2 regions of the Desulfobaculum senezii genome follow, and region 1 is predicted to be linked to the other one. Evidence: riboswitches for the same ligand, from Rfam matches in the RefSeq annotation. Region 1 holds a riboswitch; the other holds the start of a gene.
What was found. Region 1 has a riboswitch for cobalamin ahead of ACYQ2T_RS07605 (sirohydrochlorin cobaltochelatase). Riboswitches for the same ligand answer to the same signal wherever they lie in the genome.

Region 1 (3,403 bases):
CCTCGGGGATGATGTCCGTCACCTTTGCGTCGGTGAGGGGGAAGCGCACGAAGATGGACGGGGACGTGTGGTCCGCGTACTCCACCTCGGCCTCTGCCAGTGCGGTTTTGCAGTCGTTGCACCAGTAGATGGGCTTCTTGTTGCGGACGACGCCGCCTTTGGCCATAAAGCGACCAAGCTCGCGGGCGGTGGCGGCTTCGTAGCTGGGGCGCATGGTCAGGTAGGGATTGTCCCACGTGCCCAAAACGCCAAGACGCTGAAATTCCTTGCGCTGGGTCTTCATCCACTTTTCCGCGTAGCTGCGGCAAATCTTGCGGATGGTCAGCGCGGGGAGGTCCGTCTTGCCCTTGGCTTTGAGTTCCTGCCCGACCTTATGCTCAATGGGCAGGCCGTGACAGTCCCAGCCGGGGACGTATTCGGCCTTGATGCCCTGCATGTTCTTGTGCTTGACGATGATGTCCTTAATCACCTTGTTCATGGCGGTGCCAAGGTGAATGTGCCCGTTGGCGTAGGGCGGACCGTCGTGGAGCGTGTAGCTCTCCTGGCCTTCATTGGCCTCGATCATGGTCTTGTAGACATCAGTGTCCTGCCAAAATTTGAGCGTCTTCGGCTCGTTCTGGGTCAGGTTCGCCTTCATGGGGAACTTGGTCCGGGGCAGGTGCAGGGTTTTCTTATAGTCGCTCATGGATGTGCATGTCCTCCACGGAAATTAAACAGAGTCGCCAAAATAAAGAGGACAAAGGTAACCAAGTCTCCTGCAAAGTCAAGGACAGAGCGGCCTTGCCGCGAATCTCCCCTGCAGCGTGCATTTCTATACCATAAGGCACCCCTGCGGCAGCGGCGGCGGACCGGGCGATGGCGCGGTGGGCGGAACGATAACGCCGCGCTCCAGACGCTCGCCGTGGGCGCTTTTGCGCATGGCATCGACGGTGAGGGCAATAAGGCGCGAGGCAACGGTCTTGGCGATAAGCGAGTGGTCCGTGTCCGGGGTCAGCCCTGCCGGTGCGGTGACGGCGTCATCGGCGGTTTGCGCCGGGGCGGCCTCAGGCGCTTTAGGCGCGGGGGAATCCTCGGGGCGTTGGACACCGCCGGGTCCGTCTGGCGCCGCCGGGGACGCGGCGTGGATGGCCCGCGTGGTGGTGGCGGAGTAGGTGGGCGCGTTCACGGCCATGCGGACAACGTGCCGCTGGGGCTGTACGGGCGCTATGCGGTGCTGTGTCGTTTCAGCAAAGATGGCGTATTCTGTTTCGATGGCGGTGGAGGTGGTAAAGATGCCGCACAGGGTGAGGATGATGGTCATAACGGTCCGCATAATGGCTCCCAAATGGTGTGGTGTGGATGCATTGGCGCGCCTCTGTGCGCCGTGATTTTGTCTTTGTGTTATGAAATGCATCAAGTGGGCCATTTGTGGTGTGCTGTGAAATCGTTTGGAAAAGCTCCGGCGGTGGGGGCATGGCGGCGCAATTTTGACGGCGTCCGGGGTGGTGCGCCGGGTGCTGCGCGGGTGTTTTGTGCAGTGACAAGAGATGTGAAATCGCCTATGCTTCCCGCGTCTTGAGGTAGCCCCGTATTGGCGGGGCTTGAAGAGGGAACCCGGTGCAAATCCGGGGCGGACCCGCCGCTGTAAGTCCGGCGCCGCGTTGGCACTGCCCGCGCGGACGAGTCTTGCACCCCCTACAATGCCACTGCCCTGTGCGTGCAACGCGCACCCGGGCGGGAAGGCGGGGGTGGAATTCGGACAAGCCAGAAGACCTGCCTCAGGGCCTTGCGTCTGCCATGCCGGCAACGAGGGCTATTGCCTGCATGGACCTCATCCCGAATGTTCGGGGTACATCCCTGACGCACTCCGGCGCTGTGCGCCGGCTTTCTTCCTGTATTGGCAGGTGACGCCCGCCTGCGGTTTCACTGGAGCGAGTTCAGATGCTCACATCCCGTTTCTCTGGCACGCGCGTTTTCGCGCTGTGCCTCTTGGCGCTGGTCCTGTCGATTTCCACTGCATTTGCGTCGCATGGTGAGGGAAAGCCTGTGAAGAAAGGTGTGCTGTTCGTGGCCTTTGGTACGAGTGTTCCTCAGGCCGACAAGGCCCTGCACGGTCTTGAAGCCACCTTTGAAAAGACCCATCCCGGTCTTGATGTGCGCTGGGCGTTTACGTCCAACATCATCCGCCACAAGCTGGCGAAGCAGGGCCGCGAGCTCGATTCCGTAGCCACCGCGCTCTCCAAAATGCTGGATGACGGCTACACCCATGTTGCCGTGCAGTCCCTGCACACCATCCCGGGCGAAGAATTCCACCAGAAGGTGCTCAGTGTGGTCAGCCGCTTTAGCGGTGGCCCCGGCGGTTTCCGTCAGGTCACGGTGGGCAGCCCCATGATGGCGACGGATGCCGACATGCAGGCGGTGACTGCGGCCGTTCAGTCCTCCATCCCCGCCGAGCGCAAGGCTGACGAAGCCGTTGTGCTCATGGGCCACGGCACGCATCACTCCGGCAACATTTTCTACCCCGGTCTGCAGTGGTATGTTGCCCAGAAGGACCCCAACATCTTTGTTGGCACCGTTGAGGGCACGCCCTCTCTGGACACCATTGTGGCGGAGCTGAAGGCTCGCGACATCAAGACCGCATGGCTGATGCCCCTGATGTCCGTGGCTGGCGACCATGCCCAGAACGACATGGCTGGCGACGAGGACGACTCTTGGAAGTCCGTGTTCAAGGCCAACGGCATTACGCCGAAATGTGTTTTGAAGGGCACTGCCGAGTACCCTGAATTCGCGGCCATTTGGCTTGGCCACGCCGAAGACGCCTTGAGTCGTTTGGCGCAGTAGACTGTAATGGCAGGGGGAACCATGAACGACGCGGTCCTGACGCAGACCTTTGCGCAGGAAAGTGCGGCCCGAAAGCGGCGGCGCGTGCTGCTTTGCGCGCTTGCCGCGGTGTCGTGCGCATCCGTTATCGGGGGCTGCCTGTTCGGCCCCCTGCCTCTTTCCGCACGCGACGTGTTTGCGGTGTTGGCCTCGGCTCTTGGCCTGCCCGTGGATGCGCCCGCAGACCCGACGCTGTCTGTGGTGATTCTTGATATCCGGCTCTCCCGCGTGTGTCTTGCGTGGGTTGTGGGCGCGGCGCTGGCCGCCGCCGGGGCCGTGTTTCAGGGAATTCTGCAGAATATGCTGGCGGACCCGTTCACCATTGGCGTGTCCACGGGATCGGCCTTTGGCGCTTCACTCGCGCTGTACTTCGGGCTTGCGGGCGTCCACACGGTCTTTGGTCCGGGCGTTTTGCCCCTTGCGGCCATGCTTGGCGCGCTGGGCGCGCTGGCCGCGGTTATCTCCCTTGGCCGTGTGGCCGGGCACCTGCGGCGCGAGACGGTCGTCCTTGCGGGCATTGTGGTGGCGACGTTTCTCTCCGCGC
Region 2 (3,403 bases), 390 kb from region 1:
GAACACGCAGCAGCAGGGCGGCTACGACGCTCCGCGCCAGCAGCAGGCTCAGCCGCAGCAGCAGTCCCAGCAGTGGGGCGGCCAGCAACAGCAGCAGCCGCAGCAGCAACAGCAGCAGCCTGCTGAAGACCTCGGCCCGGCATTCCCGTCCGAGGCATCCGGCATGGATGACGTGCCGTTCTAAACCGCGAAGCGGTAGGTGCCACACAAGGCATTTGGGAGGGCGACAGCGATGTCGCCCTCTTTTTTTGGCTTCGGCCCAAGGGGGTGCTGCGCCTGACGCGCCAGAGCGAAAGATCCACCCGCTGTGCGGGGAAGACAGTCGGCGCTCGACGACAATGCCGTTCCGGTACGCGAGGAGTATCTAGGCCCTTTTGTCCGCTCTTGAGGCAAGGAGGCGTCCTTCACCACCGCCGCTCCAGAGGCGGTGGCGGGCCGAGAGGGCGGGGCGCCACGTACAGCGCGCGGGTGCGCCGCGCGGCATCCAGTGCGTCATTCCGAGGAAAACGCCGCATGCCGGGGTTGCGCGGGAAACACCTCCAAATTCTGTCGCCCACTTGTGCGAAGGCGCTGGGAAGCGTAGCGTAATGATTGAGTTTTCCAACCGCTTTGGCGCAAGGAGGAGTCATGCCCGCACCCCGCGATATGTCGTTCTACCGCTACGATGATGCCCACCGTTTTGCGGCGGAGTATCCGCGCCTTGCGCGGCAGGTGGTGGCGGATTTTGAATTGGCGGAGGGCCTGTGCCTCGACCTTGGCACCGGCGGCGCGGCACTTGCCATTGAGATGGCTAAGCTGACGCGCATGCGCTTTGTGGGTGTGGACAACAACGCCGAGGCGCTCGGGCTGGCGCGTGAAAATGGTCAGCGGCACGGCGTGGCTTCCCTGCGCTTGTCCCTTGTGGCGGCGGATGTGCATGCATTGCCGCTGGCGGCGGGGAGTGTGGACTTTGTCATCAGCCGCGGGTCCATTCCCTTCTGGGCGGACCGCAGCCGCGTGCTGGCGGAGGTGCACCGCGTGCTGCGTCCCGATGGGCGCACGTTCATCGGGTGCGGCTTCAGCCGGGACCAGCCCCAAGAGGCCGTGGAGAAGATGCGCCCGGCGTGGGCGCGCGAGGACAGCGACGATGAACGCATGCGCTGGCGCGACCCCGATGTGCTACGCGGCATACTGGAGGCGGCGGGCGTTGAGACGTATCTCATCATGCGTCAGCCCGGCTATGGGCACTGGATAGACATCCGCAAATAGTCCCTGCTGGCGCCGCTTTTCCCACGTCAGTATGGGGCGGTATTTTCGGGAAAATGGGCGGGGGCGTTTTTTGAAGGAAATTGCGCGCGCCTGCCGGGCGGGGTGCGAGTGTCATCTCGCTGTCAGCCGTGCCAGACAGGGGTTTCGCCCCTGTGGAGGGCTGAGAATTTTCCCTGAATTTGGGCAGTATTTGGCAGTATTCGGCCTTGAGGGCCATATACGTTTTTGCTAGGTACCGCTCACTCATTACGCAGTGAACTTCAGGTGCCCGCAGGGCAATTATGGAAATCCGGTGCGAGTCCGGAGCGGTCCCGCCGCTGTATTCCCAAGCATTTCACGGCCATGCCGCCGAGATGCGCGAGAAGGGAAAGCCAGTCATCCTGCCTGAAGCGTTTCTGACCGTCCGGGGTACGCGGATACCACGGCGGGCAAGAAATACATCCCCCGAACCCTCCCGCGGCAAATCTTGGGCCGCAGGGTAAAAATCATGGCACGACGGCTTGAAGCAGTATCGTGGTCGCATGTGTTTTGTCGTGTGCGATCCGGCGCTTTGTGTCGTCAGCGGAGACCCGATGCCGAAACAGATTCTCAAACGCGACGGTTGTCTTGAAACCTGGTCCACGGAGCGCATTGCTGGCGCCATCTTGAAGGCTCTTAATTCCAGCGGCATCAAGGACCCGCTCCTTGGCAAGCGCCTTGCCCGCAAGGTTGCCGAGCATATCGACGCCGAGGGCGTGGACGTTCCGGAGCAGGAATACGTTCAGGACACTGTGCAGTTGGTGCTGATGGAAGCCCGCCTCTACTCCGTGGCCGAGCGCTACATCATCTACCGCGAAAAGCGGCGCGAGATGCGCAACCAGAATCAGGCCTATATCGACATCTCCAAGATGATCGAAAGCTATCTGGACCGCTCCGACTGGCGCGTGAACGAGAACTCCAATATGGTGCATTCCTTTCAGGGACTCATCCTGCATATGGCCGGTTCCGTTCAGGCCCGGTACGTGCTGGAAAAGTACCCGGAAGAAGTGCGGCAGGCCCACAACCACGGCTATTTCCACCTGCATGATCTGTCCTTCGGCCTTGCGGGCTACTGCTCCGGCTGGAGCCTGAGGGACCTCCTGCTGGAAGGCTTTAACCTGAGCGGCCGCTGCTCCTCCACGCCGCCCAAGCACTTTGACGCCGTGTGCGGACAGATTGTCAACTTCCTCGGCACGCTGCAGAACGAGTGGGCTGGCGCGCAGGCGTTCAATAACGTGGACACCTACCTCGCCCCCTTTGTGCGTGAGGACGGCCTGAGTTACCACGACGTGAAGCAGCAGATGCAGAAGCTGCTCCACAACCTGAACACCACCTCGCGTTGGGGCGGCCAGAGCCCGTTCACCAACTTTACCTTCGACTTCGTGCCGCCCAAGCACATGGCTAAAGAGGCCGTGATCATTGGCGGCAAGCTGATGGATTCCACCTACGGCGACTACGCCGAGGAAATGGAAATGATCAACCGCGCGTTCCTCGAAGTGATGCTTGAGGGCGACGCTGACGGCCGCATCTTCTCCTTCCCGGTGCCCACGTACAACGTCACCTCCGACTTTCCGTGGGATTCCGAGTCCGGCAAGCTGCTGCTGAAGATGACCTCCCGCTACGGCGCGCCGTACTTCCAGAACTTCATCAACTCGGACCTGAACCCCGAGGACGTGCGTTCCATGTGCTGCCGCCTGCAGATGGACCTGCGCGAAATCCGCAAGAAGACCGGTGGCCTGTTCGGCGCTGGCGACCTGACCGGTTCCATCGGCGTCGTCACCCTGAACCTGCCCAAGCTGGCCTATCTGGCCCACAACGAGGAAGACTTCCTCGACCTCGTGGCCGAGTACGCCAGCCTTGCCAAGGATTCCCTGGAGTACAAGCGCAAGCTCGTCACCCAGAACCTTGAGGCGGGCATGTTCCCGTTCTCTCGCCGCTACCTGAAGAATGGCTACAAGGGCCACTTCTCCACCATCGGCGTTATTGGCGGCCACGAGGCCTGCCTGAACCTTCTTGGCAAGGGCATCGAGAGCGAAGCCGGTCTGCGCCTGATGCGCCGTACGCTCAAGCACCTGCGCAAGCTCATCGTGGACTTCCAGGAAGAGACGGGCAACCTCTACAACCTTGAGGCCACCCC

Region 2: another riboswitch for cobalamin. It lies ahead of ACYQ2T_RS05925 (ribonucleoside triphosphate reductase); the one in region 1 lies ahead of ACYQ2T_RS07605 (sirohydrochlorin cobaltochelatase).

What each region holds. Positions count from the first base shown of each region.
Region 1 covers NZ_BAAHYU010000002.1:1,523,702-1,527,104, forward strand. Annotated here, with positions in the region: gene ileS (isoleucine--tRNA ligase) at 1-685, opposite strand, end outside; gene ACYQ2T_RS07600 (hypothetical protein) at 812-1,312, opposite strand; cobalamin riboswitch at 1,541-1,774, shown strand; gene ACYQ2T_RS07605 (sirohydrochlorin cobaltochelatase) at 2,026-2,820, shown strand; gene ACYQ2T_RS07610 (FecCD family ABC transporter permease) at 2,842-3,403, shown strand, end outside.
Region 2 covers NZ_BAAHYU010000002.1:1,130,287-1,133,689, forward strand. Annotated here, with positions in the region: gene ACYQ2T_RS05915 (single-stranded DNA-binding protein) at 1-184, shown strand, start outside; gene ACYQ2T_RS05920 (class I SAM-dependent methyltransferase) at 628-1,248, shown strand; cobalamin riboswitch at 1,494-1,650, shown strand; gene ACYQ2T_RS05925 (ribonucleoside triphosphate reductase) at 1,821-3,403, shown strand, end outside.